DNA from 4 places in the Streptosporangium sp. NPDC001559 genome. Region 4 is predicted to be linked to each of the others. Evidence: riboswitches for the same ligand, from Rfam matches in the RefSeq annotation. Region 4 holds a riboswitch; each other region holds the start of a gene.
What was found. A riboswitch is a leader RNA that binds a small molecule or an ion and turns the genes downstream of it on or off. The one in region 4 is predicted to bind cobalamin.
Positions count from the first base shown of each region.

Region 1 (7,531 bases), on a different contig from region 4:
CCCGGGCTCGGCCAGGAACGCCTCGGCGGCGGCCAGCAGCGCGGAGACCGCCGAACCCGGCGGCACCCGCAGGCCGCCGTCGGTCCCGGCCAGCAGCAACGCCACCTCGCCGGGGCCGGTCGGCAGGATCGCGGCGTCCGCCCCGAGCCAGGCCACGTCGCCCCGGCCGTCGTCGAGCGCGAACAGGAACCGCCCCGGCAGCCCGGCGAGCGCGGGCGTGCCGCACAGGCGCAGGTCGAGCTCACGGGTCAGCGGTCCCACGTCGAGAAGCCCCCGGCCGTCGAGGCCGCTCAGCGGTGAGGCCAGGACGTTGCGGACCCGTTCGTGGGTGGCCGAGGGCAGCAGCCCCGCCCGCGCCATGCGGGCCGCGAAGCCGTCCCCGGCGCCCAGTCCGCGCACCTGGACGTTGGCCCGGGAGGTCAGCTCGACGACGCCGTTGCCGCAGGTCTCGGCGGCCGAGGCCAGCTCGCGCAGCTGCGGGACCGTCAGGCGCCCTCCGGGTACCCTGACGCGCGCCAGGCCGCCGTCGGCCGCGGAATGCACCTGGAGCGCCCCCGGGCACGCGTCGGGATGAGATCGTCCGGAGAAGTGACCTTTTGACACGCTGAGGATGGTAGCTCCAGTTTCTTGCGGGGACCTCGCTGCCGTAGTCTCATCGTTGGCGACGGCAAAAGGGAGGAAGCCGGTGTGAATCCGGCGCGGTCCCGCCACTGTAACCGGGGAGCGAACCCCATCCAGCCACGGTCCGGCAACGGGCGGGAAGGCCGGGGGGAGCATCGATCCGGGAGCCAGGAGACTCCAGCCGTCGTAGCCGACGACGACCCGGGGCGAGGACCCCGAGGGAGGAAAGCCCTGTGCGCTGTTCGCCGTTCCCCAGCCGCCAGCCCGCACCGCCGTTCACGGCCGCGCCGCTCCCCGCCGGGGAGCGTGGCGAATGATCCTCCTGCTCTCCACCTCGGACACCGACCTGCTCAGCGCCCGCGCCAGCGGCGCGGACTACCGGCTCGGCAACCCGGCCAGGCTCACCGCGAGGGACCTGCCGCCCCTCGTCGAGGGCGCCGACCTGGTCGTCGTACGGCTGCTCGGCGGGCGCCGCGCCTGGGAGGAGGGCCTGGACGCCCTGCTCGCAGGGCCGCTGCCCGTCGTCGTGCTCGGCGGCGAACAGGCACCGGACGCCGAGCTGATGGAGTTGTCGACCGTGCCCGGCGGGGTCTGCGCCGAGGCGCACGCCTACCTCGCCCACGGCGGGGCCGCCAACCTCGCCGAACTGGGCCGCTTCCTGTCGGACACGCTGCTGCTGACCGGCCACGGCTTCGCCCCGCCCGCCCCGACGCCCGCCTGGGGCGTGCTCGAACGCCGGGCGCGCCGCGAGGAGGGACCGGTCGTCGGCGTGCTCTACTACCGCGCCCACCACGTCGCGGGCAACACCGCCTTCGTCGAGACGCTCTGCGCCGCGATCGAGGACGCGGGCGCCCGCGCGCTGCCCGTCTACTGCGCCTCCCTGCGCAGCGCCGAGCAGGGCCTGCTCGACACCCTGGGCACGGTCGACGCGCTGGTGGTGACCGTGCTGGCCGCGGGCGGCACCCGTCCGGCCACCGCGTCCGCGGGCGGCGACGACGAGGCCTGGGACGTCGGCGCGCTCGCCGAACTCGACGTGCCGATCCTGCAGGGCCTGTGCCTGACCGGTGGAAGGGCCGCCTGGGAGGCCAACGACGACGGCCTTTCCCCGCTCGACGCGGCGACCCAGGTGGCGATCCCCGAGTTCGACGGGCGGATCATCACGGTGCCGTTCTCCTTCAAGGAGATCGACGGGGACGGTCTGACCGTCTACGTCGCCGACCCCGAGCGGGCCTCCCGCGTGGCGGGCATCGCCGTACGGCACGCCGTCCTGCGGCATGTCCCGCCCGCCGAGCGGCGGATCGTGCTGATGCTGTCGGCCTACCCGACCAAGCACTCCAGGATCGGCAACGCCGTCGGCCTCGACACCCCGGCGAGCCTGGTGCGGCTGCTGGCCGCGATGCGCGAGCACGGCTACGACATCGGCGCCGAGGACGAACTGCCCGGCGTCACCGGGCAGGACGGCGACGCGCTGATCCACGCCCTCATCGCAGCCGGAGGCCAGGACCCCGACTGGCTCACCGAGGAACGGCTCGCGGGCAACCCGGTGCGGATCAAGGCCTCCCGGTACGCCGCGTGGTTCGCCACGCTGCCCGAGGACCTGCGGACCTCGGTCGAGGAGCACTGGGGACCCCCGCCCGGCGAACTGTTCGTCGACACCTCCGCCGACCCGGACGGTGAGATCGTGCTGGCCGCGCTGCGCTCGGGCAACGTCGTCGTCATGGTGCAGCCGCCCCGGGGGTTCGGCGAGAACCCCATCGCCATCTACCACGACCCCGACCTGCCACCCAGCCACCACTACCTGGCCGCCTACCGCTGGCTGTCCGACGGCTTCGGCGCGCACGCCGTGGTGCACGTCGGCAAGCACGGCAACCTGGAGTGGCTGCCCGGCAAGTCGGCGGGCCTGTCGGCCTCCTGCGGCCCCGACGCCGCCCTCGGGGACCTGCCGCTGATCTACCCGTTCCTGGTCAACGACCCCGGCGAGGGCACCCAGGCCAAGCGCCGCGCCCACGCCACGCTGGTCGACCACCTCGTCCCGCCGATGGCCCGCGCCGACACCTACGGCGACATGGCCAGGCTTGAGCAGCTCCTCGACGAGCACGCCTCCATCGCCGCGATGGACCCGGCCAAGCTGCCCGCGATCCGGGCGCAGATCTGGACGCTGATCCAGGCCGCCAGGCTCGACCACGACCTCGGCATCGAGGACCGCCCGCACGACGCCGAGTTCGACGACTTCCTGCTGCACGTGGACGGCTGGCTGTGCGAGGTCAAGGACGTCCAGATCCGCGACGGCCTGCACGTGCTCGGCGCGGCCCCGCAGGGCGCCGTCCGCGTCGACCTGGTGCTGGCCATCCTGCGCGCCCGCCAGATGTGGGCGGGCGGCATGGCGCTGCCCGGCCTGCGCGAGGCGCTCGGCCTGCGTGAGGACGGCACCGCCGGGCGCCTGGGCACCGACGAGGCCGAGGCCGAGGCCAGGTCGCTGGTCGAGGCGATGGAGGAGCGCGGCTGGGACCCGGCCGCCGCGGCCGGGATCGCCGCGTCCGTGACGGGCGGCGACCGGGAGCAGGTCGGGCGCGTCCTGCGGTTCGCGGCGGAGGAGGTCGTCCCCAGGCTGGCGCGCACCGTGGACGAGATCGGCGCGATCCTGCACGCCCTCGACGGCGGTTACGTCCCGGCGGGACCGAGCGGGTCGCCGCTGCGCGGGCTGGTCAACGTGCTGCCGACCGGCCGCAACTTCTACTCGGTCGATCCGAAGGCCGTGCCGAGCAGGCTGGCCTGGGAGACCGGGCAGGCGATGGCCGAATCGCTCCTTGAGCGCTACCGCTCCGAGCACGGCGACTGGCCGCGCTCGGTCGGCCTGTCGGTGTGGGGCACCAGCGCCATGCGCACCGCCGGGGACGACGTGGCCGAGGTGCTGGCGCTGCTGGGCGTGCGCCCGGTGTGGGACGAGGCGTCGCGGCGGGTCACCGGCCTTGAGGCGATCCCCGCCGGGGAGCTGGGCAGACCCAGGATCGACGTGACCGTCCGCATCAGCGGCTTCTTCAGGGACGCCTTCCCGCACGTGGTCGCCCTGCTCGACGACGCCGTACGGCTGGCCGCCGGGCTGGACGAACCGGACGAGGACAACTACGTCAGGGCGCACGTGCTGGCCGACACCCGTGAGCACGGCGACGAGCGCAGGGCGACCATGCGCATCTTCGGCTCCCGCCCCGGGGCGTACGGCGCCGGGCTGCTGCCGCTGATCGACAGCCGCAACTGGCGCGACGACGCCGACCTGGCCGAGGTGTACGCCGTGTGGGGCGGCTTCGCCTACGGCAGGGGCGTCGAAGGGGTCCCGGCCAGGCAGGACATGGAGGCCGCCTACCGGCGGATCGCGGTCGCGGCCAAGAACGTCGACACCCGCGAGCACGACATCGCCGACTCCGACGACTACTTCCAGTACCACGGCGGCATGATCGCCACCGTCAGGGCGCTCACCGGCAGGGCCCCCGCCGCCTACGTCGGCGACAGCACCCGCCCCGACGCGGTCCGCACCAGGACCCTGTCCGAGGAGACCTCCAGGATCTTCCGCGCCCGGGTGGTCAACCCGCGCTGGCTGGCCGCCATGCGCAGGCACGGCTACAAGGGCGCCTTCGAGCTGGCCGCGACCGTCGACTACCTGTTCGGCTACGACGCCACCACCGGGGTCGTGGCCGACTGGATGTACGACAAGCTCGCCGCGACCTACGTGCTCGACCCGGAGAACCAGGCGTTCCTGTCCGAGTCCAACCCGTGGGCGTTGCACGGCATCGCGGAACGCCTGCTCGAGGCGGCGGGCCGGGGCATGTGGGAGCACCCCGACCCGGACGTCCTGCGCGAGCTGCGGGAGGTCTACCTCACGTCGGAGGGGGACCTGGAGGACGACGCCTGACCGGTCCCCTCCCGAGGAGTCAGGAACGGCGGCCGAACCAGCGGCGTCTCCTCGCCGGTCCGGCCGCCGGAGCCGCGAAACCGCCCAGCGGCGGGACCGTCGGCGCGCAGTCGTCAAGGGCGACCGGGTCACCCATCGCGACCACGATCCTGCGGCCGCCCCGGAACGCCTCACGGGCGTGCGCCGACAGGATGTTGTCCACGATCAGGACGTCACCCGGCCGCCACGTCTCCCTGACCGTCGCCCGCCGGTAGGCCTCGTCGATCGTCTCCACGTCCTGCCTGGAGATCGGCTCGCCGTCGCCGTAGGCCGTGTTGAAGGGCAGGTTGTCGTGCCCGAGGTCCTCAAGGAACACCTCACGCACCTCCGGGTCGAGCGCCCACTCGTTCCAGAAGACCGTGTGGTTGAACCACACCTCCTCCCCGGTCCCCGGGTGGCGGATGGTCGCCGAGCGGCGCTGCGTCGTGCGCAGCCGGTCACCGTCCAGCCACTCGTGGGCGATGTGGTTGGCCGCGCAGTACGCGGCGACCTCGTCCCTGTCCTCGGTGCCGAAGGCGGTGCGCCAGCCGAGGCTGATGTGGTCGCCGTAGTTGCGCACCAGGGACCAGCCGTGCGCGCGGAACCGGTCGGCGAGCGGCGCCGGGATGTCCCCGAGCACCTTGCGCACGTCGGTCACCGGGGTCGCGCCTCCCTGGTCGGGGGCGACCAGGCAGCCGAACATCAGCAGCCCGGGGAAGCTGAGCGCGTAGCTGTTCTCGTTGTGCGGGCGGATCGCCTGGGACGGCGGCAGGTCCGTCGAGGAGTAGACGTCCTTGCCGAAGTGGCTGCGCGGGGTGGCCTTCTCCACATACCCGGCGGGCCTGGAGATCAGGGAGTCGCGCACCTCGGCGAAGTCCCCGACCTCCTTGAGCGGCAGCCCCCGCAGGTAGAGGGCGCCGTGGACGTCCAGGCCCGCCCTGAGGGCCTGGCGGTTCTCCCGCAGCCACTCGCAGGTCTCCCTCAGGCCGGTCCCCTGGGCGTCGGCCGCGGCGGGGCGGCCGTCCCCGGCCTCCCAGGCGATGGTGGTGTTCACGATGCGCGCGTCCTTTCGAGTTCTTCGATGCCGACGAGGTCGTCGGGCCTGGCGTCGGGCACGTCGTCGTCGAAACGCGCCAGGGTCCTGATCCGGAGGCCCGCGACCGTCAGCAGGGCGATGCCGAGACCGCACAGCAGGTAGAGCAGCCCGATGCCGCGTCCCGGCCCGGTGCCGATCACCACGCCGAGGGTGCCGGCGAGCGGGCCGCCCGCGGCGAGCAGCGGGTCGAGGAGGGGGGCGGCGAGCGGGGCGACGACGCCGAAGCCGATCGGTGTGGTCGCCGCGGCGATCATGGTGTTGACCGCGATGACGCGTCCCTGGAAGCGGTAGGGCACCTTCACCTGGATGATCGTCATGATGATGCCGTTGATCAGCGCCAGCGCGTAGGACATGCCGAAGGCCCCGGCGCCGATCAGCCAGAGGTCGGGCCGCAGCCCGATCAGCAGCCCCGAGACCGCCATCAGCGTCGTGGTGAGGATCACGCCACGCAGCCTGCGGTGGGTCGGGCCGCCCCACAGGCTCATGGTGACGCCGCCGGCGACCGCGCCCGCTCCGGCCGCGACCGCCATGGCACCGGCGGCGGCCAGCGAGGAGAAGGACAGGACGAGCGGCGAGACCATGACGAACATGGGCGCCAGGAACAGGTTCACCCCGGCGAAGAGGGCGAGCATGGCCCGGAAGCTCCGGTGCCCCAGCGAGAACCGGAAACCGTTGGCGATCTCCGCGGACATCGGCTCGCGGCGGCGCAGCCCCAGTGCGGTGGGGAACCTGACGAACAGCACCACGACGACGGCGAAGGCGTAGGCCGCCACCTGGATGGTCAGGATGCCCTCAAGGCCGATGGCGGCCAGCAGGCCGACCGCGACGAGCGGGACGAGGAACTGGGCGGTGCCGATCGCCAGCTGCACGATGCCGTTGGCGTGCCCGAGGTAGCGTTTCGGCACCAGCTGCGGGATCGACGCCTGGTAGGCGAGCCGCTGGAACGTCGCAGAGACCGAGACGACCGCTATCAGCACGTACAGCGGGGCGACCGTGAGCCTGCCGGTGAGCAGCAGGGCGAGCATCGCCGCCTGCGCCAGCCCCGAGCACAGGTCACCGGCGATCATCACCCGCCGCCGGTCGTGACGGTCGACCACGGCGCCCGCCAGCGGCGCGACGCAGATTCCCGGCACCAGGGCGAGCAGGGCGATGAGCCCGAAGTGGACCAGGGACCCGGTGACCGTGTAGATCCAGATCGGCACCGCGAACTCGGTCAGCGCCGACCCGGTCAGCGAGACGAGCTGCCCGAGCGCGACGGCCAGGAAGCGGCGCACGTCCGGCTCCCGCTCCCGCCGTACGGCGGCCCGCCGCGTCACGGAGTCCTGCAGCCACCAGGTGCCGCCCGCCTCCCGCGAGTGCTCCCGGCGCCAGGCCTCGTCGGCGGTGTGGGCGCCCGTCAGGATCTGGGCCAGCTCCCCGGCGCGGTACTTGGGGAAGAAGTGGCCCGCCTCGTCGATGACGACCAGCGAGGCCGACTCGGACACGAAGCACCACTCCTTGAAGCGCTCCTGGTAGAACTCGGTGCCCGGGTCGCGTTCGCCGACGACCGAGATGACCGGCGCCCGCAGCCGTGGCTGCTCGGTGCCCAGGATCCGCGTGTAGTACTCCTCGGCCATCCGGCCGTCCTCACGCATCAGCTCGACGGTGAAGGCCACCTGCTCCTCGTCGAGTCCGGACACGTCGCCGCCGATGGCGCGCAGTTCGGCCGCGACCCTCCTGGTGCCCTGCAACCGGTCGTTGATGAGGCTGCTGAGCGGGCCGAGGAGACGGCCCCTCGGTTTGGCGAAGGGGAAGATGCCGCCCAGGTAGAGGGCGTCGAGCTCACGGCCGGACGCCTCGACGTGGCGGGCCAGTTCGATGGCCAGGGCGCTGCCGGGCGCGCAGTGCCC
Region 1 is NZ_JBIAVG010000026.1:59,143-66,673, reverse strand. It holds gene cobG (precorrin-3B synthase) at 1-603, opposite strand, end outside; cobalamin riboswitch at 623-821, shown strand; gene cobN (cobaltochelatase subunit CobN) at 935-4,528, shown strand; gene ACFYY8_RS39065 (TauD/TfdA family dioxygenase) at 4,548-5,600, opposite strand; gene ACFYY8_RS39060 (amino acid adenylation domain-containing protein) at 5,597-7,531, opposite strand, start outside.
Region 1: linked by a shared signal. The riboswitch ahead of cobN (cobaltochelatase subunit CobN) and the one ahead of ACFYY8_RS37605 (CbtB domain-containing protein) in region 4 are both predicted to bind cobalamin.

Region 2 (7,531 bases), on a different contig from region 4:
CTCGCCGAACAGCGCCAGCGCCCCGATCTCACGGGCCTCCCGAAGGGGCATGTGGCGTACCTCGACCGGCAGGTCCCCGCGGATCGCGACGTTGGCGGCGTCCTCGATCTCCCCCCGGACCCCGGCGGGCAGGGCGCCGCGCCAGGAGAAGTCCAGGCGCAGGTGGCCGGGCCGGTTGTAGGAGCCGGACTGCAGGGCGGCCGGGCCGAGCGTGGCGCGCAGCGCGGCGTGCACGACGTGGGTCGCCGAGTGGGCCTGGCGGGCGCCCGCGCGCCACTCGGGGTCGACCTGGGCGCGCACGGGCTGTCCCGGCGCCAGCTCCCCGTCCAGGACGCGCACCTGGTGCACGACCAGCCCGGGGACGGGGCGTTGCACGTCCAGCACCTCGGCGGACAGGCTCGGGCCGTGCAGCGTGCCCGCGTCGCTCTCCTGGCCGCCGGACTCGGCGTAGAACGGGGTGCGGTCGAGGACGACGCCGACGATCTGGCCCGCGACGGCCGTGGTCACGGGCGCCCCGTCGCGGAGCACGGCCAGGACCGTCGAGTCGGTGGTCAGCGTCGTGTACGCCTGCCAGTCGGTGGGGCCGTGCTCGTCGAGAAGCGCTCGGTGCAGGCCGGTGTCGGCGTGGCCTGTCTTCCTGGCGCGGGTGTCCTCGCGGGCTCGGCGCCGCTGTTCGGCCATCAGCTCCCTGAACCCGGTGACGTCCACGTCGAGGCCGTGTTCGGCGGCGATCTCGACGGTCAGGTCGATCGGGAAGCCGTAGGTGTCGTGCAGCTTGAAGGCCGTGGCCGCTGGCAGCCGTTCCCCGGTCCGGGTGATGGCCCGGTCGAGCAGCGCGCTGCCCTGGCGCAACGTCGAGCGGAAGGTCTCCTCCTCGCCGTAGGCGTAGGCCGAGATCCGGTCGAAGTCGGCGGCCAGCTCCGGGTAGGAGGGCGCCATGCAGTCGCGGGCCACCGGCAGCAGTTCGGGTAGGACCGGGTCCTCGTAACCGAGCAGCCGGACGGCGCGGATCGCGCGGCGCAGGATCCGGCGCAGCACGTAGCCGCGTCCCTCGTTTGAGGGGGTGACGCCGTCGCCGATCAGCATGAGCGCGGTGCGGACGTGGTCGGCGACGACCCGGAGCCGGACGTCGTCGGGGTGGCTCTCGGCCGCGGACGGCCCGGAGCGCACGCCGTACCTGGTTCCGGTCAGCGCCGCCGCGGCGTCCAGGACGGGCCGGGTCTCGTCGGTCTCGTAGAGGTTGTCGACGCCCTGGAGCAGCGCCGCCATGCGTTCCAGGCCCATGCCGGTGTCGATGTTGCGGGAGGGCAGCTCGCCGAGGATCGGGTAGTCCTCCTTGCCGACGCCCTCGCCCCGCTCGTACTGCATGAAGACCAGGTTCCAGAACTCGAGGTAACGGTCCTCGTCGACCTCGGGCCCGCCCTCTCGCCCGTAGGCCGGGCCACGGTCGTAGTAGAGCTCGGAGCAGGGCCCGCACGGCCCGGGGACTCCCATGGACCAGAAGTTGTCGGCCTTGCCGCGCCGTACGACGCGGACCTCGGGCAGGCCGATCACGTCCCGCCACAGGGCGTGGGCCTCGTCGTCGTCCAGGTAGACGGTGGCCCAGATCCGGTCGGGGTCGAGGCCGTAGCCTCCCTCGGCCCGAGGCTTGACCGTCAGGTCCCAGGCGAGCCTGATCGCCTCCTCCTTGAAGTAGTCGCCGAAGGAGAAGTTGCCGCTCATCTGGAAGAACGTGCCGTGCCTGGTGGTCTTGCCGACCTCGTCGATGTCGAGGGTGCGGACGCACTTCTGCACGCTGGCCGCCCGGGGGGACGGCGGTGTCCGCTGCCCGAGGAGGTAGGGCTTGAACGGCACCATGCCCGCGTTGACGAACAGCAGTGTCGGGTCGTCGGCGGGCAGCGGCGCGCTGGCGGCCACGGTGTGCCCCGCCGCCGCGAAGTGCTCAAGGAACCGCCGTTTGACCTCCGCCGTCCGCACTTGCCCTCCCGAATACTGCCAGTCTTTGCAATTGCAAATTTGTTGCAACAAGGCATCGTACAGCCGCCGCCGGAACCGGAAGCCATCTTCAGCGCATCAACGGCTTCGTGCAATGATGACCGGCGAAGGCGAGCGCGGACGAGGAAGCCGGTGCGAATCCGGCGCGGTCCCGCCACTGTGATCGGCGAGCGGACCCCCACGAGGTCACCGCCCCCTGCGGGGTGGGAAGACGGGGGCGAGCATCGACCCGAGAGCCAGGAGACTCACGCGGTCGCCTCCTCGACGAACTGGGGCGGATCTCCCCGGAGAGGAACGGGTCGGCCGATGGATGACCTCGCGTGGCGACGACCGCACGAGCCCTCCGCGCCGGCGTGTGCCCGGAGACGACCTCCTGGCCGGTTCCGTGATCTTCCGGCAGGGCCGTCCCATGGTGCAGATCCCGTGAGAGGAACCGTCCGTGACGGTCAGACGTCCCCTGTCCCTGTTGCTCGCCCTGTCCTGTGCCGTGCTCCTGGCCGGTTGTGGCGCCTCCGCCGGGGAACCGGCGCCCTCCGGAGCCCCGGCTGAAGGCCCTGCCGGGGCCGTCGCGGGCTTCCCGGTCACCCTCGACGACTGCGGCGTCAGGACGACCTACGACCGGCCGCCGCGGCGGGCGGTCTCGCTCAACCAGCACGCGACCGAGGTGATGCTGGCGCTGGGACTGCAGGGGTCGATGGCCGGCACCGGATATCTCGACGACAAGGTCCTGCCCGAGTACCGGGCCGCCTACGACGGGGTGAAGGTGCTGTCCAGGCGGTACCCCTCCTACGAGGCGCTGCTGGCCGAGGAGCCCGACTTCGTCTACGGCGGTTTCTCCAGCGCCTTCGACGAGAAGGAGGGCCGCGGCCGCGACGCGCTGGGCAAGGCCGGGATCGACACCTACCTCAACGTCGAGCAGTGCCCGTCCGGCCCCGTGGACATGGACCTGATGGACCGGGAGATCCGCAACGTCGCCACGATCTTCGGCGTGCGCGAGCGGGCCGAGGCGCTCATCACCCGTCTGCACGAGCCTTTGGCGCGGGTGAGGGAGAGGCTCGCCGACGTCGAGCCGGTCAGGTTGTTCGTCTACGACAGCGGTGACAAGACCGCCTTCACCGCCGGGGGCAGGGGCGTCGGCGACGAGATCATCACGCTGGCGGGCGCGCGGAACGTCTTCACCGACGTGGACAAGGCATGGGCCGACGTGTCGTTCGAGCAGGTCGCCGAGCGCGCGCCCGACTGGATCGTCGTCTACGACTACGGCGACGAGAAGGTCGAGGACAAGAAGAGGTTCCTGCTGTCGAACCCGGCGCTCGCCGACGTTCCGGCGATCAGGCACAGGCGGTTCGCGGTGCTGCCGCTGTCGTCGGTCGTGCTCGGGGTCCGGGCGCCGTCCGCGGTGGAGTCGCTGGCCCGGCAGATCCACCCCGACCGGTTCGAGTGAGCGGCCTGACCGGGCTCTCCCGGACCACGCCCGTCACCCGGCGCCCCGGCCTGCCGTACCCGCTGACGCTCGCGCTGTGCGCGCTGCTGCTCTGCGGGGCGGTCACGGCGGGGGTCGCGGCCGGTTCGATCAGCCTGCCCGCCGGGCAGGTGTGGGGCATCCTGCTGCACCGCCTCAACCCCGCGCTGGCCGAACCGGTCTGGTCGCCGGTCAGGGAGACCGTCGTCATGGACGTACGGCTGCCACGGGTGATCCTGTGCGGGGTCATCGGCGCCGGTCTCTCGGTCTGCGGGATGGCGTTGCAGGCGCTGGTGCGCAACCCGCTGGCCGATCCGATGCTGCTGGGCGTCTCCTCCGGCGCCAGTGTGGGCGCGGTGAGCGTGACGGTGTTCGGCCTGACCTTCCTCGGGCCGTTCTCCCTGCCGGTCGCCGCGTTCGCGGGGGCGCTGGCGGCGCTGGTCACGGTCTATCTCCTGGCCCGGTCCGGCGGGCGGATGACCACGGTGCGGCTGGTGCTGGCCGGGGTGGCGACGGCCGAGGTGCTGTCGGCGACGGCCAGCTTCCTGGTGGTGACCTCCGACGACCCGCACCGAGCCCAGTCGGCCGTCCGCTGGATGCTCGGCGGCGTCGCGGGGACGACGTGGACGACGGTGTGGGTGCCCGCGGCGGCCGTGACGGCGGGCACCGTCGTCCTGCTGGGCGTCTCGCGCCCGCTGAACCTGCTGCTGGCCGGGGAGGAGGCCGCCGCCTCCCTGGGGCTGGACGTGCACCGCTTCAGGACGGCGCTGTTCGTGCTGGTGGCGATGGTGATCGGCACCGTCGTCGCGGTCAGCGGGACCATCGGGTTCGTCGGGCTGATCATGCCCCATGTGGTGCGGCTGCTCGTCGGTGCCGACCACCGGCGGGCGCTTCCGGCCACGGCGTTGCTCGGGGCGGCGTTCCTCATCATGGCCGACCTGGTCGCCAGGACGCTGATCACCCCCGAGGAGGTCCCGGTGGGGATCATCACGGCGCTGGTCGGCGGGCCGTTCTTCCTGTGGCTGATGCGGAGGAGGACCTGATGGGCGCTCTGGCCGTACGGGAGGTCTCGGTGCGGATCGGCGGCAGGGACCTGGTTCGCGCGGTGACGTTCGAGGTGGCCCCCGGTGAGGTGCTCGGCCTGGCCGGGCCCAACGGCGCGGGCAAGTCGACCCTGCTGAGAACCCTCTACCGGGTGCTGCGCCCCACCGCCGGGCAGGTGCTCCTCGACGGGCACGACGTGTGGCGGACGCCGGGCAGATGGCTGGCCCGCCGGCTGGCCGCGGTGCTTCAGGAGGGCGGCGGCGACTTCGGGCTGAGCGTCCACGACATGGTGTCCATGGGACGTACCCCGCACAAACGGGCCTTCGACGGCGACTCCCCCGCCGACCGGGCGATCATCGCCGAGGCGCTGGAACGGCTGGACGTGGCCGATCTGGCCCACGCGCCCTTCGACCGGCTCTCCGGCGGGGAGAAGCAGCGGGTGCTGATCGCCCGGGCGCTGGCGCAGCGGCCGGAGGTGATGGTGCTGGACGAGCCGACCAACCACCTCGACCTGCGCCACCAGCTCGACGCGCTGCGTCTGGTGCGCGGGCTCGGGATCACCGCGGTGATCGCGCTGCACGACCTCAACCTGGCCGCCGCGTTCTGTGACCGCCTGTGCGTCATGGACGGCGGCGCGGTCGTGGCGCTCGGGACCCCGCGCGAGGTGCTGACGCCTGAACTGCTGCGGGACGTCTACCGGGTGGACGCCGAGGTCGGCGCGCATCCGAGGACGGGCGTCCCCCAGGTGACGCTGATCACCGAGGGGGACGCGCCGTGAGGGAATCCGTGCCTCAGTAGCCCAGTGAGACGGTGTGGCCGACGGTCTCGGGGGCGGCCAGCGTGGCGAGGATGGCGTCGGCGAGGTCCGCGCGGGAGATGAAGATGCCCCCTCTGACGTTGACGTCGACGGCGGTGCGGTACGGCTTGCGCCTGCCGTCGGTGAGCCGGGGCGGACGCATGATGGTCCAGTCCAGGCCACTGGCGCGGACGGCGTCGTCGGTGCGGACGAAGTCGGCGAACCCCTCACGCAGGAGGCGCCGCAGCATCGGCTTGACCAGCAGGCGGCTGGCCGGTCCGTCGCCGCTGTCGACGATGTGGCCGCTGGCCGTGACGACGACAAGGCGGCGGGTCCCCGCGGCGCGCATCGCGGCGATGATCGCGCGGGCGCCGTCCGCGCACACCGATCCGCCGCCGCCCGGCCGGGGCCCGAGGGCCGAGATCACGGCGTCCCCGCCGGTCACGGCGGCGACGACGGCCTCCGGGGCCGCGGTGTCCATGACGTCGGCGACGACCGGCTCAAGCCTCGGGTGGCCGGTGGACGTCAGCCGGGCCGGGTCGCGCACGACGGCGGTGACGTGGTGGCCCGCAGCGAGGGCCTGCTCGACCACGTGCCGCCCGGTACCGCCGGTCGCTCCGAACACGGTCAGCTTCATCTAAGCTCCATGTGGTTAGTAAACGTTCGCTAACCCTTGGAGGTTAGTGAGCGATCACTAACCTCGTCAAGCGACGCCCAGCCAGAAAGGGACCGAGATGGGCACCAGGGACGTGATCCTCGACGCGGCGGCGGCGGTGATGGCCGAAAGGGGTCTCGCCAACGTGACCACCCGCCAGATCGCGCAGGCCGCCGGGTTCACCGAGGCGACGCTCTACAAGCACTTCGCGGGCAAGGCCGACCTGCTCGTGGCGGTGATGCGGGAACGCTCCCCCGGCTTCACCCGGCTGGCGCAGGCGCTGAACGGCGGGGCGGGCACGGGCACGCTCCTGGGCAACCTCACCGCGCTGGCCCAGGCCGCGATCGCCTTCTACGGCGAGGGCTTCCCGATGCTCGCCTCGGTGTTCGCCGATCCGGCGACCCTCGCCGCGCACCGGGAGGAGCTACGTGTCCACGGCGCCGGTCCGCACAAGGTCAACGAGGCCGTCGCGGCCTACCTGAGCGCCGAACGGGACCTCGGACGGCTGCGGCCGGAGACCGACGTGACCGCCGCCGCCGGGCTGCTGCTCGGGGCCTGCTTCCAGTACGCCTTCCTCGGGCACATGACGCCGCCCGGCGACCGCGACGACGAGAGGGCCGCGGCGTCCTTCGCCCGCACCCTCCTCGAACGGCTCACCGTGTGACGACCACTTATGGGATAGAGATCTTCACCGTGGCGTCGCCGTACGCCGATCCCGCGTGGGCGTCCCGCTGAGCGGGACGTTTCCATGGGCGGTTCCCCTCCGGCCGGCGGATCATCTCGGCAGGGCGGAAACGGCTCCCGCGTGGGACCCCCGGCCACGCGCCGGGGGTCCCACGCGGGACGAGTCAAGGAGATCCCCATGCCACGTCCCCTGCTGGTCCTGCTGGTCTGCGCGGCCGTCGTCGCGGCGCTGCCGCCGCTGTGGCGCCTGCTCGCCAGGCGGGTCAACACCCAGGTCCGCCGGATCAACCGGTGAACGCGCCCGACGGGCTCGACGGGCTCGACGGGGACCGGCGCGACCTGGTCGCCGCGGCCTGGCGGCACGTCACGGGCGACCGGCTGCGGGAGCTGTTGCGCGGCCTGGTGGACATCCCCAGCCCCACCGGCGGCGAGCGTCCCCTGGCCGAGCACATCGCCGCCACCCTGACGGCCGCCGGTGTCACGGCGGCCGTCCAGCCGCTCGACGACCGGCAGGCCAACGCGTGGGGCCGGTTGCCCGGCGACGGCGGCGGCCCCGACCTCATGCTGTACGCGCCGATCGACACGCTGACCACCGGCCGCGAGGACGAGGACGTCCCGTGGATCGGCCCCGCGCTGCGCCCCGACATGCGTCCCGCCGCCCGCGTCGAGGGTGACCTGGTGACCGGGCTCGGCGCGGGCAACCCGAAGGGGCACGCCGCCTGCGTGCTGATGGCCGCCGAGGCCGTTCACCGGGCCGGGCTGCCGCTGGCCGGGGACCTGCTGGTCGCCTTCGGGTCGGGCGGCATGCCCGCCAACGCCGCGCCCGGCGCAGGACGGCGCAATGTCGGGCAGGGGGTCGGCTGCTCCTACCTGCTCGAACAGGGACTCTGGGCGG
Region 2 is NZ_JBIAVG010000010.1:240,297-247,827, forward strand. It holds gene alaS (alanine--tRNA ligase) at 1-1,977, opposite strand, end outside; cobalamin riboswitch at 2,116-2,242, shown strand; gene ACFYY8_RS23325 (ABC transporter substrate-binding protein) at 2,435-3,439, shown strand; gene ACFYY8_RS23330 (FecCD family ABC transporter permease) at 3,436-4,500, shown strand; gene ACFYY8_RS23335 (ABC transporter ATP-binding protein) at 4,500-5,279, shown strand; gene ACFYY8_RS23340 (NAD(P)-dependent oxidoreductase) at 5,293-5,934, opposite strand; gene ACFYY8_RS23345 (TetR/AcrR family transcriptional regulator) at 6,032-6,616, shown strand; gene ACFYY8_RS23350 (M20 family metallopeptidase) at 6,928-7,531, shown strand, end outside.
Region 2: linked by a shared signal. The riboswitch ahead of ACFYY8_RS23325 (ABC transporter substrate-binding protein) and the one ahead of ACFYY8_RS37605 (CbtB domain-containing protein) in region 4 are both predicted to bind cobalamin.

Region 3 (7,531 bases), on a different contig from region 4:
CCCGCGGAGACCACGGTGCACAGCGTCGCGAAGACGATGGCACGTGGCACGCGAAGCGCCGACGCCGCGAGGGTCACACCCGACATCCTGACATCCGGGTGGCCCGCCGAGAAGGCCGTGATCGTGGATCACAGCCTTTCTCTCCGGAATCGCCCCACTGAATCCAGATTTATCGGGCATAGGGCTATAGAGGCCCACAAACCTACCGTCAGGAGGGGTGACGATGACGAGAACGGAGACAGGCAGGACGGTCCGGGACCTGATGCACCCGGACGCACGGTGCGTCGGTGAACACGACAGTCTGCGTACGGCCGCGCGGATGATGCGCGACCTGGACGTGGGCGCGCTGCCGGTCTGCGGGGACGACGACCGGCTCAAGGGGATCATCACCGACCGCGACATCGTGATCAAGTGCTGCGCAGAGGGCGGGAACCTCGACGAGACGACGGCGAGCGAGCTCGCCCAGGGGCTGATCTGGATCGACGTCGAAGGCAGCGTCGACGAGGCGCTGACCATGATGGAACGGCACCGGATCAAGCGTCTGCCCGTGATCGAGAACCACCGCATCGTCGGCATGATCAGTGAGGCCGACCTGGCCAAGGGCCTGCCCGACGACAGGCTCGCCGAGTTCGTCCACCAGGTCTACGGACGGCGGTGAACCGGGGCCCGCCCGCCGGAGCCCGTGAGGGTGACGGCGGGCGGGCCGGTCCGTGCGCCGGGCTCCCTCACCACGAGGTCGGGCCGGTCAGCTGGGCGATGTCCGCCGAGGTGACGCTCATCAGCCTGCCGGACAGGTCGGCCAGCGCCCTGGCGGCGGCGAGCTCGTCACCGATCTCGGCCACCGGATCGTCGGACGGGTTGCGGCGCGCCCGGCCGATCCCGGCCAGTTCCCCGGCGCCCGCGACGGGCAGGACCGCCCTGGCGAAGGTCTCGTCGCCGTCCTCGGTGATGGAGACCCGTACGTCCCACTGCTTGGATCGCATGATCTGAACCCCCGTTCTTCGTGACGGTGGCGGCGCCCGCCCTCCGGGCGCGAAGCCGTCACCTCCATTGTCGGAGCCGTACGGCGTGACCATCAGGGACGAAGGTCCCGCCCTTGGGGGACGGGCTCCCCTAGTACTCCAGTGGCGCTTCGCGATCGTTGCTCGGATCCGCGCTGGTAGTGGCAGCGTCGGGCAGTGGCCCGGTGCCGGCGGCGCCAATCCGGCCGGCGCAGGATGTTCGTGATGGAGCGGCGCGTGGTCAGGACGAGTGCCGTCAGCGGTCGGCGGATCTCGGGCAAGGTCAAAGGGATGGGGTCGTCGGGTCACTTGACGATGATCTGATGGGTGGCCTGGGCCGGTCCGGTCCCGCCGTCCCCCGCATAGCTCGCGAGGTAGCTGTACCTGCCGGCGTTGGCGGGCGTGTCGGTGAACGTGTACGTGCCGTCGGCGTTCACCCTCACCGGCGGGAGCTTGACGGTCTTACCGCTGGTGCCCTTGACGTACAGGGTGCGCTGCACGGTGAGCGTGGACCCCGGAGAGGGCGGCCTGTCGCCCGCCGCCAGGACGCCGCTCAGGTCCACGGCCGTGCCGGCGACGCCGGACTGCGGCCCTGTCAGGGTGAGCGTGGCTTCGCGCTTGACCGTCACGGTGACGGAGGCGCTGCTGCTGCGGTGGCCGTCGTCGCCGTCCCAGAACACCCAGTAGATCACCTCGCCGATGTACGGCGGCAGCTCGAAGACGGGCGTGTCCTGGAAGGTGAACGTGCCGTCCTGCCGCGTCGTCACGCCGGTGATCGGCAGTTTCCTCCAGCCGGGCAGGTACTGGATCACCGTGAGCGGCTTGAGCCCGAGCGCCTCGCCGTCGGCGCGGGTGAGCCGTCCCTCGACGGTGATCGGCGAGCCGGCGTACGCGTCCGCGGGGGCCGCCACCGTGAGCTTGGTGGCCGGTAGCGCGACGCCCGTCACCCGCCACAGCAGCAGCCGGTCCGTGGAGCTGCGCAGCAGTGCGAAGACGTCCGTGCCGGAGAACGCGACGCCGTCCGGGAGCAGTTCGGCGTCCGGCTGGTCGGCCGCGAACAGCTCCGCGCCCGTCGCCGCGTCGTAGAGGGTGAGGTCGGTGCTGCCTCACTGGCGTCCGGCCGCGACGTACGCGCCGCCCGAGCCGAGCGCCACGGCGGACGGGTACCCGTCCCAGCCGTCGCCGTAGGTGCCGGTCGCCGCCAGGGTCCTGGTGTCGTACCTGGTGAAGTGACCGGGGGTGTCGGCCGCGCTGAACAGGGTGCCGCCGTCGGAGCTCAGGGTGAGGTCGCGCAGGGAGTCGAGGCGCCACTCCTCGCCGTCGATCGTGCCGCGCAGCGCGGGGGCGCCGTCGCCGAGGTCGTAGACCAGCATGTCGGCGTGGTGCAGGGCGGTCTGGCCGACCACGAGCGTGTCGCCGGCGGCCGCGAGCACGGGAGGCCGCGGGTGCTCGCCCCCGACCGCCACGGGCGCCGGGGCGCTCGCGCTGAGATCCAGGCCGACGACGCCGCCGGGGCCGTTGTCGCATCCGTGCCCCACCCACAACCGCTCGCCCAGCAACGCCAGGGTGGACGGGCAGGGGTGGGCCGACAGGTCGATCCGGCGGGTGACGGCGAGGCTCGCGGTGTCGATCTCGGCGACCTCGTTCGAGCCGGTGAGAGCCGCGTACAGGCGGGTGCCGTCCGCGTTCACGGCCAGTTCTTGGACGCCGGGCAGGCCGGTGACGACACCGCCGGTGAGGTTTCCGTCAGTGCCGGCCACGATGACGCGGTCGCCGGCCGGAACGAACACCCGGCCGCCGCCGACGGCCAGGTCGGCGGCGGAGGAGTCGGTGACCCCGAGGTCGGTGGTGGTGCCGGCCGCCGAGGCGGCGGGGGCCGTGACGGTGAGCAGGCCGGTGATCAGGCCGGCGGCGCCGCAGTAAGCGGCTAATCGGCGAACCAGGGATGGGGGCACGAGAGCCTCCTGCCGGGATGGGAAAATATGTTCTAATAACGTCTCATGGGTGCTCTCGCGTCAAGATCATTCGGTCGCGCGACACCAAACCGTGATCAAGCACCCTCCGGGGTTGGAGACCGGGACGATTGTCGGTGCCCGCCGACATGGTCGTCGCCATGACGATTCCCCTCGCGTGAGTCCGCGCCGTCCGCGGCCACGAGCCAGGCGCTGGACGGGATGACCCTGCGCTGCAGGAAGACCGGCGGCCGGCCGCCGGCGTCCGTGCCCAGGGCCGTGCGGTCCAGCCCGGTCGGTGAGCGGTTCGCGGCGCTGCTTGAGCACCTGGACGGGCACGAAAAGGAGTGCCGCGCCACCGTGGAGTCATGGATGCCGAACGGGCTGCCGGTGCCTGCCGGACTCCTCGCCGGGGTGTGACCCGACCCCTCAAGATCCCGAAGTGTCACCGGAGTACCAGGCGGGGCGTCGTGCCCTTGTGAAAACGGGAAACGGGGCGATCCCGTTTCCCGTTTCCCGGCATTCGTTCTCCGCGAGCCCGCGATGGGGCCGCCGTGAGCTCTCTAACGTGAGGTGGTGGAAACCGGCAGGCGGGGCTCCTCCCGCTGTTCCTCGTGGCCCTCACGCCGGGGAAGGGTCGCGGCGACGACCAATGTCCCGGCGATCAGGACGATGTTCTTGACGACGAACTCGCCCTCCATGGTGAGCATGAGCGGGTTTCCGTCCTTGAACGCGACACCCGGATGGAGCGCCAGGACCAGGAACGTGCCGACGAGATGGAGCAGGAGCACGGGCAGGAACGGGCGCAGCCACCGGCCGGTGAACAGCGCCAGGGCCACCGCGACCTCGAACACGCCCAGGGCGGGCACCACGAACGACGCGGGCAGCGGCACGAAGGACAGGGTGTCGGCGACCAGGGCGCTGACCGGGCTGACGTTCGCCACCTTCAGCACGCCGAACCACAGGAACACCAGGCCAAGTGTTCCTCGCATGATGACCGGGAAACGACGGCGGAGAATGGCGGCGACTCGCGACTTGACATCGGTTAGGGAGCTTGGTATACGCCCTTGATGGAGATGTGACCCTTTAGTCCGATACATGGTTAACTCCGATGGCTGGGGGGTTTGCCGGGTCTAATATAGCCTGCCCTTTTCTTTCGGAAATTGTAGGAAATGGGGCCTTAGGTCACGGTTGTTGAGTCGCGAAAGCGGGGGGCGGAGATTTTCCCGTGACCCGCGAATTCCCCCGTACGGTTTCAGGCGGCCCGGGGCGACAGGAGAACGATCCCGCGAACCCGCCGGCGGGCCCGAATATGGTTGTCGCTCCGCCACCGGATGCGCGTAGGGTTGGGGACGCAGTCGGTTCGCCCTGCCCGCCAGGCAGACGCGTCGTAAGAGGGAACCCGGTGTGACTCCGGGACTGCCCCGCAGCGGTGAGTGGGAACGACCGCCGTCAAACGCACTGGATCCGGCAGATCGGGTCAGGGAAGCGACGGCCACTAGGTGTCAGGGCGAGACAACGGCCCGGACGTGCCCGCGAGTCCGAAGACCTGCCACTGCCCGCGTGCGACCACGCACGCGGTGACCTCGGTGACCTCGCGGGTGGGTCGGCGGCATGGGACGGGCCTGGTGCGCCCGCTTCTCCTTCGCTTCTCTCCTCGGGGCACCGGCGTCCTTTCGTGACTCGCGAAGGAGAGTTCCGTGACCGAGACTTCCTCCCCCACCGTGTACGGCTACCCCCGTCAGGGGCCGGACCGTGAGCTGAAGAAGGCGATCGAGGGCCACTGGGCGGGCCGGGTGACCGAGCGTGACCTGCTGGACGTCGCGGCCGGGCTGCGCGCCGGCAACTGGCGGCACCTGACGGAGGCGGGGGTGCGGGAGGTGCCGACCGGCGACTTCTCGCTGTACGACCACGTCCTCGACACCACCGTCATGGTCGGCGCCGTCCCCCCGCGCCATCGCGCCGTCGTGGCGGCAGAAGGCCCCCTGGCGGGATACTTCGCCATGGCCCGGGGCACCCAGGACGTCGCCCCGCTGGAGATGACCAAGTGGTTCGACACCAACTACCACTACCTGGTGCCGGAGCTGGGGCCTGACACCGTCTTCGCCGCGGACCCGGCCAAACAGGTCGGCGAACTGCGCGAGGCCGTCGCGCTCGGGCACACCGCGCGCCCCGTGCTCGTCGGCCCCGTCACCTACCTGCTGCTGGCCAAGCCCGCCCCCGGCGCCGACCCGGCCTTCGAACCGATCGGTCTGCTCGACCGGCTGCTGCCCGTCTACGCCGAGGTGCTCGCCGCCCTGCGCGCGGCCGGTGCCGAGTGGGTGCAGTTCGACGAGCCCGCGCTGGCGCAGGACCGCGACCGGGCGGTGCTCGACGCCGCAGCCCACGCCTACCGTGAGCTCGGCGCCCTGACCGACCGGCCGAAGGTTCTCGTCGCCGGTTACTTCGACCGGCTCGGCGACGCGCTGCCGGTCCTGGCCAGGGCGCCGATCGAGGGCCTGGGGCTCGACTTCACCGGCCCGGCCGCGGCCAACCTGGAGGACCTGGCCCGCGCGGGCGGCCTGCCCGGCAAGCGTCTGATCGCCGGTGTCGTGGACGGCCGCAACGTGTGGATCAACGACCTGGGCGGGTCGCTGGCGACCCTGGCCACCCTGCTCGGCCTGGCCGGCCGGGTGGACGTCGCCCCCTCCTGCTCGCTGCTGCACGTCCCCATCGACCTCGGTCTCGAACACGGGCTCGACCCGCGGGTCGGCCGCTGGCTCGCCTTCGCCAGGCAGAAGGTCGCCGAGGTCGTCACCCTGGCCACCGGGCTCAGCGAGGGAACCGGCGCCATCGCCGGGCGGCTGGCCGCCAACCGGGACGACCTGGCCTCACGCGAGGCCTCCGCGCTCACCCACGACCCCGAGGTCAGGGCCCGCGCCGCCGCCGTCGTCCCCGCCGACACCCGCAGGCCCCAGCCGTACGGCGAGCGGGCGGCGGCCCAGCGCGCCCGCCTCGGCCTGCCGGACCTGCCCACGACCACCATCGGCTCCTTCCCGCAGACCGGACAGCTGCGGGCGGCCCGCGCCGACCTGCGCGCCGGGCGGATCGACCAGGACGCCTACGACGAGCTGATCGCCTCGGAGATCCGCTCGGTCCTGGTCTTCCAGGAACGGGCGGGCATCGACGTCCTGGTGCACGGCGAGCCGGAACGCAACGACATGGTCCAGTACTTCGCCGAGCGGCTCAACGGCTACCTGGCCACCCAGCACGGCTGGGTGCAGTCGTACGGCACCCGCTACGTGCGCCCGCCGATCCTGGCCGGGGACGTCTCCCGCCCCGGGCCGATGACACTGCGCTGGACGACCTACGCCCAGTCCCAGACGGGGCGCCCGGTCAAGGGCATGCTGACCGGCCCGGTCACCATGCTCGCCTGGTCCTTCGTCCGCGACGACCAGCCGCAGGCCGAGACCGCCCGCCAGGTCGCCCTCGCCCTGCGCGACGAGGTCGCCGACCTGGAGGCCTCGGGCATCGCCGTCATCCAGGTGGACGAGCCCGCGCTGCGGGAGACACTGCCGCTGCGCGCGGCCGACCGGCCCGCCTACCTGGCCTGGGCGACGGAGGCCTTCCGCCTGGCCACGAGCGGGGTGCGGGCGGACACCCAGATCCACACCCACATGTGCTACGCCGAGTTCGGTGAGATCCTGGCCGCCATCGACGACCTCGACGCCGACGTGATCAGCCTGGAGGCCGCCCGCTCCCACATGCGGGTCGCCGACGAGCTGGCCGGGGCCGGGTATCCCCGCGAGGTGGGGCCGGGCGTCTACGACATCCACTCCCCGAGGGTGCCGGACGCCGAGGAGGTCGCCGCCCTGCTGCGCAAGGGACTCGGCGGCATTCCGGCCGGGCGGCTGTGGGTCAACCCCGACTGCGGCCTGAAGACCCGTGGCTGGGGCGAGGTCCGTGTCTCCCTGGACAACATGGTCGCCGCGGCCCGGGTGGTCAGGGCGGAGGCGGGCTGACCCCTCCTCCGGGCCCGGTGCGCCGGGCCCGGAGGCTCCCCGGCCACGACAGGCGTTCGGCCGCGAGCCGCCGCACCTCAGGCCGCACGATCTTGCCCAGCGGGGTCCGCGGGAAGGCGTCCAGGCCCAGGTCCTCGACGGGGACGAACCTGCGCGGCACCTTGAAGGTGCTGACGAACCTCAGCAACGTCGCGCGCCAGCCGTCGACGCGGGCGACGGCACCGGGCAGCAGCGTGTAGACGAGCACCGGCTCGACCCCCGTCACCGGGTGCGGCAGCGCCACCAGGACGGCGTCCTCGACGCCTTCGAGGTGCGGGACGACGCTCTCGACCTCGGCGGGGTAGAGGTTCTCGCCGTTGACGATGACCATGCTGTCGAGGCGGTCGACGATCGACAGCTCCCCGCGCTCGTCGAGGCGCCCCAGGTCGCCGGTGCGTATCCAGCCGTCGTCGATCCGCTCCCCGGTGAGGCCGGGGGAGTCCTGGTAGCGGGTGAACACGTTGTCCCCGCTCAGCAGCACCTCGCCGCTCTCACCGGTCGCGACGTCCTGCCCGTCCCTGCCGACCACGCGGACCCG
Region 3 is NZ_JBIAVG010000002.1:375,693-383,223, forward strand. It holds gene ACFYY8_RS05715 (hypothetical protein) at 1-77, opposite strand, end outside; gene ACFYY8_RS05720 (CBS domain-containing protein) at 224-658, shown strand; gene ACFYY8_RS05725 (dsRBD fold-containing protein) at 726-983, opposite strand; gene ACFYY8_RS05730 (hypothetical protein) at 1,307-1,948, opposite strand; gene ACFYY8_RS05735 (YncE family protein) at 2,108-2,956, opposite strand; gene ACFYY8_RS05740 (hypothetical protein) at 3,176-3,373, shown strand; gene ACFYY8_RS05745 (hypothetical protein) at 3,517-3,945, opposite strand; cobalamin riboswitch at 4,332-4,507, shown strand; gene metE (5-methyltetrahydropteroyltriglutamate--homocysteine S-methyltransferase) at 4,654-6,954, shown strand; gene ACFYY8_RS05755 (AMP-binding protein) at 6,935-7,531, opposite strand, start outside.
Region 3: linked by a shared signal. The riboswitch ahead of metE (5-methyltetrahydropteroyltriglutamate--homocysteine S-methyltransferase) and the one ahead of ACFYY8_RS37605 (CbtB domain-containing protein) in region 4 are both predicted to bind cobalamin.

Region 4 (7,531 bases):
AACGTGATCCTCACCAACGGGGCCCGGCTGTACGTGGATCACGCCCATCCCGAATACTCGACTCCCGAATGCACCAATCCACGAGCCGCGGTGATCTGGGACAAGGCGGGGGAGCGCGTCATGCACGACGCCGCGACGCGCGCCTCGGCCGTCCCCGCCAACGCTCCGATCCAGCTCTACAAGAACAACACCGACAACAAGGGCGCCTCCTACGGCTGCCACGAGAACTACCTGATGCGGCGCGCCACGTCGTTCGCCGACATCGTCAGGTATCTGACCCCGTTCTTCGTCTCCCGGCAGGTCGTCGTCGGCGCGGGCAAGGTCGGCATCGGCCAGGACTCCCGGGGTGAGGGCTTCCAGATCAGTCAGCGGGCCGACTTCTTCGAGGTCGAGGTCGGGCTGGAGACCACGCTCAAGCGGCCGATCATCAACACCAGGGACGAGCCGCACGCCGACCCGGAGAAGTACCGCAGGCTGCACGTCATCATCGGCGACGCCAACATGTCGGAGATCTCGACCTACCTGAAGCTGGGCTCGACCGCGCTGGTCCTCGCCATGATCGAGGACGGCTACTTCACCCGTGACCTCGCGGTCGACAACCCGGTCCAGGCGCTGCGCGCGGTCTCCCACGACCCCACGCTGAAGTACGAGATCGCGATGCGCGACGGCCGCAGGCTCACCGCGGTGCAGCTGCAGATGGAGTATCTGGAACTGGCCCGCAAGTACGCCGAGGAGCGCAGCGGGAACGGCGTCGACGAGATCACCAAGGACGTCCTCGACCGCTGGGAGTCCGTCCTGACCCGTCTGGCCGAGGACCCGATGCAGCTGTCGCGGGAGCTCGACTGGGTGGCCAAGCTCGAGCTGCTGGAGGGCTACCGTACCCGTGACGGCCTGGCCTGGTCCCACCCGCGACTGCAGCTGGTGGACCTGCAGTACTCCGACATCCGTCCCGAGCGCGGCCTGTACAACCGGCTGGTCGCCCGGGGCAGGATGCAGCGCCTGGTGACCGAGGACGAGGTACGGCGGGCCATCGAGGCGCCGCCGAGCGACACGCGGGCCTACTTCAGGGGTCGTTGCCTGAGCCAGTTCAGCGAGTCGGTCGCCGCCGCCTCCTGGGACTCGGTCATCTTCGACATCCCGGGCAGGGAGTCCCTGCAGCGTGTTCCGACCATGGAGCCGCTGCGCGGGACCAAGGCCCACGTCGGCGAGCTGTTCGATCGCTGTCGCACCGCCGCCGACCTGGTCACCGCTCTCACCGGCGATCAGTGACCTCCCGTGCGGGCGGGTGCGCCCGCCCGCACGGTTTCTAGCCCTGTGTCCGCTATCGCATGGATTGACGGACGCTGTGAACCGGTATACATTCCGGGTGTTTTGTGGCGGTGCGAGGGAAATCCGGTGAGATTCCGGTGCGGTCGCGCCACTGTAACCGGCCCGAGAGGGCGGGGAGCCAGGTCACTCGGCCGCCACCGACCTACGAAAAGGGGCGCGTCAATCCCCTGAAGGAGGTGGCCGTGAGCCAGATCTCTGCTCCGCCGGTCAAGCCCATCCCGCTCGGTTCGCTCACCCGATGGCTTCTCGCCGTACCGGTGCTGCTGCTTCTCGCCTACCTGGTCGCCTTCGACCAGGGCGCGATCTCGCAGGCCGGTAACTACCTGCACGAACTCATGCACGACGGGCGTCACCTGCTCGGTGTTCCCTGCCACTGATCGCACTGAGCCACACGTGATCACCAAACTCATCGTCAGAGGCATGCTCGTCGGCCTTCTCGCAGGACTGTTCGCCGGGGTGTTCGCCTACACCGTGGGCGAACCCCGCGTCGACCGGGCCATCGCGCTGGAGGAGGCCGCTGCGGCCTCCGCCGGCACCGGTGCCCACAGTCATGAGGCGGCCGAGCCCGCCCACTCTCACGGGGAGGAGGCGCCGGTCAGCAGGAACGGCCAGCGCTTCGGCCTCTTCCTCGCCCTGGCCCTGTACGGCCTGGCTCTCGGCGGCCTGTTCGCCCTCGTGTACGCGGGGGTGCGCGGCCGGGTCGGTCCGAGATCGGAACCACTGCTGGCGGTCTCCCTCGCGGCGGCGGCGTTCATCGCGATCGTCCTCATCCCTTTCGTGAAATATCCCGCCAACCCCCCGGCCGTCGGTGACCCGGAGACGATCAACCAGCGCACGGTGCTCTACCTGGTCGCCGTCGCCATCGGCATCCTCTCCGTCGGCGCCGCGGCGGCCGCGCACCGCTACGTCTCCTCCGAGGAGGCGTGGCCGCGCTGGCTCGCGGGCGGCGCGGCGCTGCTGGTGCCGGTCACGGCGGCCTGGATCCTGCTGCCCGGGATCGACGAGGTGCCCGAGGGGTTCCCCGCCGGTCTCCTGTGGGACTTCCGCCTGGCCTCCCTCGGGACACAGGCGGTGTTCTGGCTGGGCGTCGGAGCCCTGTTCGCCTTCGCCGCGCGCAGGCGCAGCCCGGCGTGACGGCCCCCTCGGGGGTCGCGCGCCTGCTGCTGGTCTGTCACGCCTCGACACGGGCGACGGCACGGGCCGCCTTTCCCGGAGACGAGCCGCTCGACGGGAACGGCCTGCGCCGCGCCCAGGCGCTGGCTCCGCGGATCGGTCCGGGCCGGGCCGTCCGCGGAGCCGAGCTGCGTTGCGCGCAGACGGCCGGGGCACTCGGCCTGCGTGCCGGGCCGGAGCCGTCGCTCGCCGACTGCGACTACGGGCGCTGGCGTGGCATGACGCTGGCCGAGGTCGAGGCGGCCGATCCCGGAGGGCTCGCGGCCTGGCTCACCGACCCGGCGGCGGCCCCCCACGGAGGGGAGCCGATCACCGGACTCGTCGGCCGGGTCGCGGACTGGCTCGCGGCCCTCGGCCCGGGGCGGACGGTCGCCGTCACCCATGCCCCGGTGATCAGGGCCGCGGTCGTGCACGCCCTCGGCGCCCCGGCCCATGCCTTCTGGCGCGTCGACGTCGCGCCTCTCGCCCTGGTGACGCTCACCGGGCGGGGCGGACGCTGGCGGCTGAGTTACCCCGTATGACGAGAGCCGAGGAGGCAGTCAAGGTGCGCGACCCGCGCTATCCCTTCACCGCGATCGTGGGGTCGGAGGACCTCAAGCTCGCCCTGATCCTGAACGCCGTCTCCCCCGGCGTCGGCGGAGTCCTGGTCAGAGGGGAGAAGGGCACCGCCAAATCCACGATCGTGCGGGCGCTCGCGGCGCTGCTCCCGCCCGTCGAGGTGGCGCACGGCTGCCGTTTCTCCTGCGACCCCGCCGCCCCGGACCCCGGCTGCCCGGACGGCCCGCACGAGACCGCCCCCGGCACCGTACGGCCCGCCAGGCTCGTCGAGCTGCCGGTCGGCGCCTCGGAGGACCGCCTCGCGGGCTCGCTCGACCTGGAACGGGCGCTCACCGAGGGGGTGAAGGCCTTCGAGCCCGGACTGCTCGCCGACGCGCACCGGGGCGTCCTCTACGTCGACGAGGTCAACCTCCTGCACGACCACCTGGTGGACCTGCTGCTCGACGCCGCCGCGCTCGGTACCTGCTACGTCGAACGTGAGGGCGTCTCGGTACGGCACGCCGCCAGGTTCCTGCTGGTGGGGACCATGAACCCGGAGGAGGGGGAGCTGCGTCCCCAGCTCCTCGACAGGTTCGGGCTGACCGTGGAGGTCAGGGCGTCGCGGGAGGTGTCCCAGCGGGCCGAGGTGGTCCGGCGGCGCCTGGCCTTCGAGGCCGATCCGGCCGCCTTCGCCGCCCTGTGGCAGGCGCGGGAACGGGAGCTGGCCACGCGTGTCGCCGAGGCCAGGGCCAGGGTCGCGGAGGTCACCCTGCCGGACTCCGCGCTGCGGAGCATCGCCACGGTCTGCGCCGCCTTCGAGGTCGACGGTCTGCGGGCCGACCTGGTCACCGCGCGGGCGGCCATCGCGCACGCCGCGTGGCGGGGCGGGGCGACCGTGACGGCCGAGGACGTCCGCGAGGCCGCCAGGCTCGCCCTCCCGCACCGGCGCCGCCGTGACCCCTTCGACACGCCGGGCCTGGACGAGGCCAGGCTGGACGAACTCCTCGACCAGACGCCCGAAGACCCGGAGGAGCCGGACGACCCCGGTGACGGTCCGGAGGGCGGCCCCGGGGGCAGCCCCGGAGACGGTTCCGACGGTGACCCCGAGGGCGGTCCCGGAGGAGGCTCGGAAAGCCCGGGGGGCGGCCCTGACGGTTCCGGCGAGGACGTCCCGGGGGCGGAGCCGGCGAGCAGGGAAGGCGTCCCCGCGCCCGCCGGAGGAGACACCGCGACAGGGCAGGCGGGGGACGACCGGATCGCGGAGGCCGACCCCGCGAGGCGCGCCAGGCTGTTCACCGTGCCCGGTCTCGGCGCCGGAGCCCCGGGCCGCAGGTCCAGGGCCGCGACCCCGCTGGGCAGGGTGACCGGGGCCAGGGTCCCGGGGGGACGGCCCGCCTCCCTGCACCTGAGGGCGACCGTCGAGGCCGCCGCGCCGTACCAGGTGGGACGGGGCAGGAACGGGCCCGGCCTGCTGCTGCGGCGCGAGGACCTCAGGGAGGCCGCACGCGAGGGCAGGGAGGGCAACCTGGTCCTGTTCGTCGTGGACGCCAGTGGATCCATGGCGGCCAGGCGGCGCATGAGCGCGGTCAAGGGCGCCGTGCTCGGCCTGCTTCTCGACGCCTACCAGCGCCGTGACAAGGTAGGCCTGGTCACCTTCCGGGGCGCCCGCGCCGACCTGGTGCTGCCGCCGACCTCCTCGGTCGAGGCGGGGGCCGCCCGGCTGCGCGAGCTGCCGACCGGCGGACGCACCCCGCTGGCGGCGGGGCTGCTGCGCGCGGCCGAGGTCCTGCGGGTCGAGCGCCTGCGTGACCCGTCCCGGCGTCCGCTGCTGGTCCTGGTGACCGACGGGCGGGCGACCTCCGGCACCGTCGAGGAGGCCCACAGGGCGGCGGCGCTGCTGGCCGGGGTCGCCACGGTCGTGGTCGACTGCGAGACGGGGCACATCCGCCTCGGCCTGGCCGCGTCCCTGGCCCGGCGGATGGGCGCGCGGACCGTGCGCCTCGACGACCTCACCGACCTCGCCGGAGTGGTCCGTGACAGGCGGGCCGCCGCGTGAGAACCGCTCCCGCGAGCCGTACGAGAACGAAAGGCGGATGACGATGCCCCAGGGGAAACCGGTCAGCGTGCCCGACGACGGGCTGACCACCAGGCAGCGCCGCACCCGGCCGTTGCTGATCGTCCACACCGGGCCGGGCAAGGGCAAGTCGACCGCGGCCTTCGGCCTGGCGCTGCGGGCCTGGAACCAGGGCTGGCCGATCGGCGTGTTCCAGTTCGTCAAGTCCGCCAAGTGGCGCATCGGCGAGGAGCGGGCGCTGCGGGTGCTGGGTGAGTCCGGTGAGGGCGGCACGGTGTCCTGGCACAAGATGGGGGAGGGGTGGTCCTGGATCCAGCGGCCGGGTGCCGAGGAGGACCACGCCGCGGACGCCAGGGAGGGCTGGGAGCAGATCAAGCGTGACCTGGCCGCGCGGACCTTCCGGCTGTACGTCCTCGACGAGTTCACCTATCCGATGAAGTGGGGCTGGATCGACGTCGACGAGGTCGTCGCCACGCTCACCTCCCGCCCCGACGGCCAGCACGTCGTCGTCACCGGGCGGGACGCCGACCCCCGCCTGGTCGCCGCCGCCGACCTGGTGACGGAGATGGGCAAGGTCAAGCACCCCATGGACGCCGGGCAGAAGGGGCAGAAGGGCATCGAATGGTAGCCCGGCTGGTGATCGCGGCCCCCGCGTCCGGTGCGGGGAAGACCACGGTCGCGACCGGGCTGATGGCCGCGCTCACCCGGAGAGGCACCCGGGTCTCCCCGCACAAGGTGGGGCCCGACTACATCGACCCGGGCTACCACGCCCTGGCCACCGGCCGTCCCGGACGCAACCTCGACCCGTGGCTCGTCGGTGAGGAGCTGATCGCCCCGCTGTTCCTGCACGGCGCCGCCGGGGCCGACCTGGCGGTGATCGAGGGGGTGATGGGCCTGTACGACGGGGCGGGCACGAGCGAGTTCGCCTCGACCGCGCACGTCGCCAGGCTGCTGCAGGCCCCGGTCGTCCTGGTGGTCGACGCGGCCAGGCAGAGCCGGTCGGTCGCGGCGCTCGTGCACGGTTTCGCCTCCTACGACACCCGGATTCGCCTCGGCGGGGTGATCCTCAACCGGGTCGGCTCCGCCAGGCACGAGGAGCTGTGCCGCGCGGTCCTGGCCGAGAGCGGCGTCCCGGTGCTCGGCGCGATCCACCGCAGCGATCTCGTGACCACCCCCTCCCGTCATCTCGGCCTGGTCCCCGCGGCCGAACGCGCCACACAGGCGGCCGGTGCCATGGACGCCGTCGCCGACCTGGTCGCCGCGTCGTGCGACCTGGAGGAACTGCTGCGGCTCGCCCGCACCGCCCCCGCCCTGTCCGCGCGGCCGTGGAGCCCGGGGCCCGCCGTACCGGCGACCAAGAGAGTCGCGGTGGCCGCCGGGCAGGCGTTCACCTTCGGGTACACCGAGCAGGCGGAGCTGCTGGCGGCGGCGGGGGCCGAGGTCGTCCCCTTCGACCCGCTGGCGGACGAGGCCCTGCCCGAGGGGACGGGCGGCGTCGTCATCGGCGGGGGCTTCCCCGAGGTCTACGCCGCCGAGCTGTCGGCGAACGAGCCGCTGCGCAGGGAGGTCGCCGCGTTCGGCGGGCCGATCTCCGCCGAGTGCGCCGGTCTGCTGTATCTCGCCAGGCAGCTGGACGGCAGGCCCATGTGCGGGGTCTTCGACCTGGAGGCCAGGATGACGGGGACCCTCACCCTGGGCTACCGCGACGCGGTCGCGGTCGAGGACTCGGTGCTGACCCGGGCGGGGGAGCGCTACCGGGGGCACGAGTTCCACCGCACTGCCGTCGAACCCGCGCCGGGAAGGCCGCTGTTCCGCTGGCGGGGAGGGGCGGACGGGCTCGCCTCCGGCCCGGTCGTGGCCTCCTACCTCCACCTGCACTGGGCGGGCACCCCCCGGCTGGCCGCCCGGTTCGTCGAGGCCTGTATCTGATCTACATCGTAAAGGCGTCGGCTCTGGAAAGCACGACGCCACGGGACCCGCGGAGGGCGGGTCCCATGGCGGACGACGGGAAAGGGGTCAGGCGGCGCTGAAACAGCGGACCTTGGCCAGCATGGCCGAGGTCTGCTCGGCGCTCAGACGCGCCCTGGGGTCCTTGCGCAGCAGCCCGCGCAGAACGGGTTCGAGCGCGCCCGCCCGCTGCGGGGCACGCGCGGGCTCGCGCAGCGCCTCGACCAGCGCGGGCATCGAGTTGACCGTCCTGAACGGGGTCCTGCCCTCGACGGCCATGTAGAGGGTCGCTCCGAAGGACCACATGTCGGCCTCACGGGTGCCGCCCCGGCCGTGCAGGGTCTCCGGGGCGATGAAGGCCGGGGTGCCGCGCATCGAGTTGCCCGCGGTGCCCTCGGGGGCGGCGAAGCCGAAGTCCGCGAGCACCACCCGGTCGCCCGTCAGCATGATGTTGGCGGGCTTGATGTCACG
Region 4 is NZ_JBIAVG010000023.1:123,500-131,030, reverse strand. It holds gene dop (depupylase/deamidase Dop) at 1-1,269, shown strand, start outside; cobalamin riboswitch at 1,361-1,480, shown strand; gene ACFYY8_RS37605 (CbtB domain-containing protein) at 1,512-1,706, shown strand; gene ACFYY8_RS37600 (CbtA family protein) at 1,723-2,463, shown strand; gene ACFYY8_RS37595 (histidine phosphatase family protein) at 2,460-3,023, shown strand; gene ACFYY8_RS37590 (putative cobaltochelatase) at 3,020-5,095, shown strand; gene cobO (cob(I)yrinic acid a,c-diamide adenosyltransferase) at 5,139-5,741, shown strand; gene ACFYY8_RS37580 (cobyrinate a,c-diamide synthase) at 5,735-7,042, shown strand; gene ACFYY8_RS37575 (serine/threonine-protein kinase) at 7,130-7,531, opposite strand, start outside.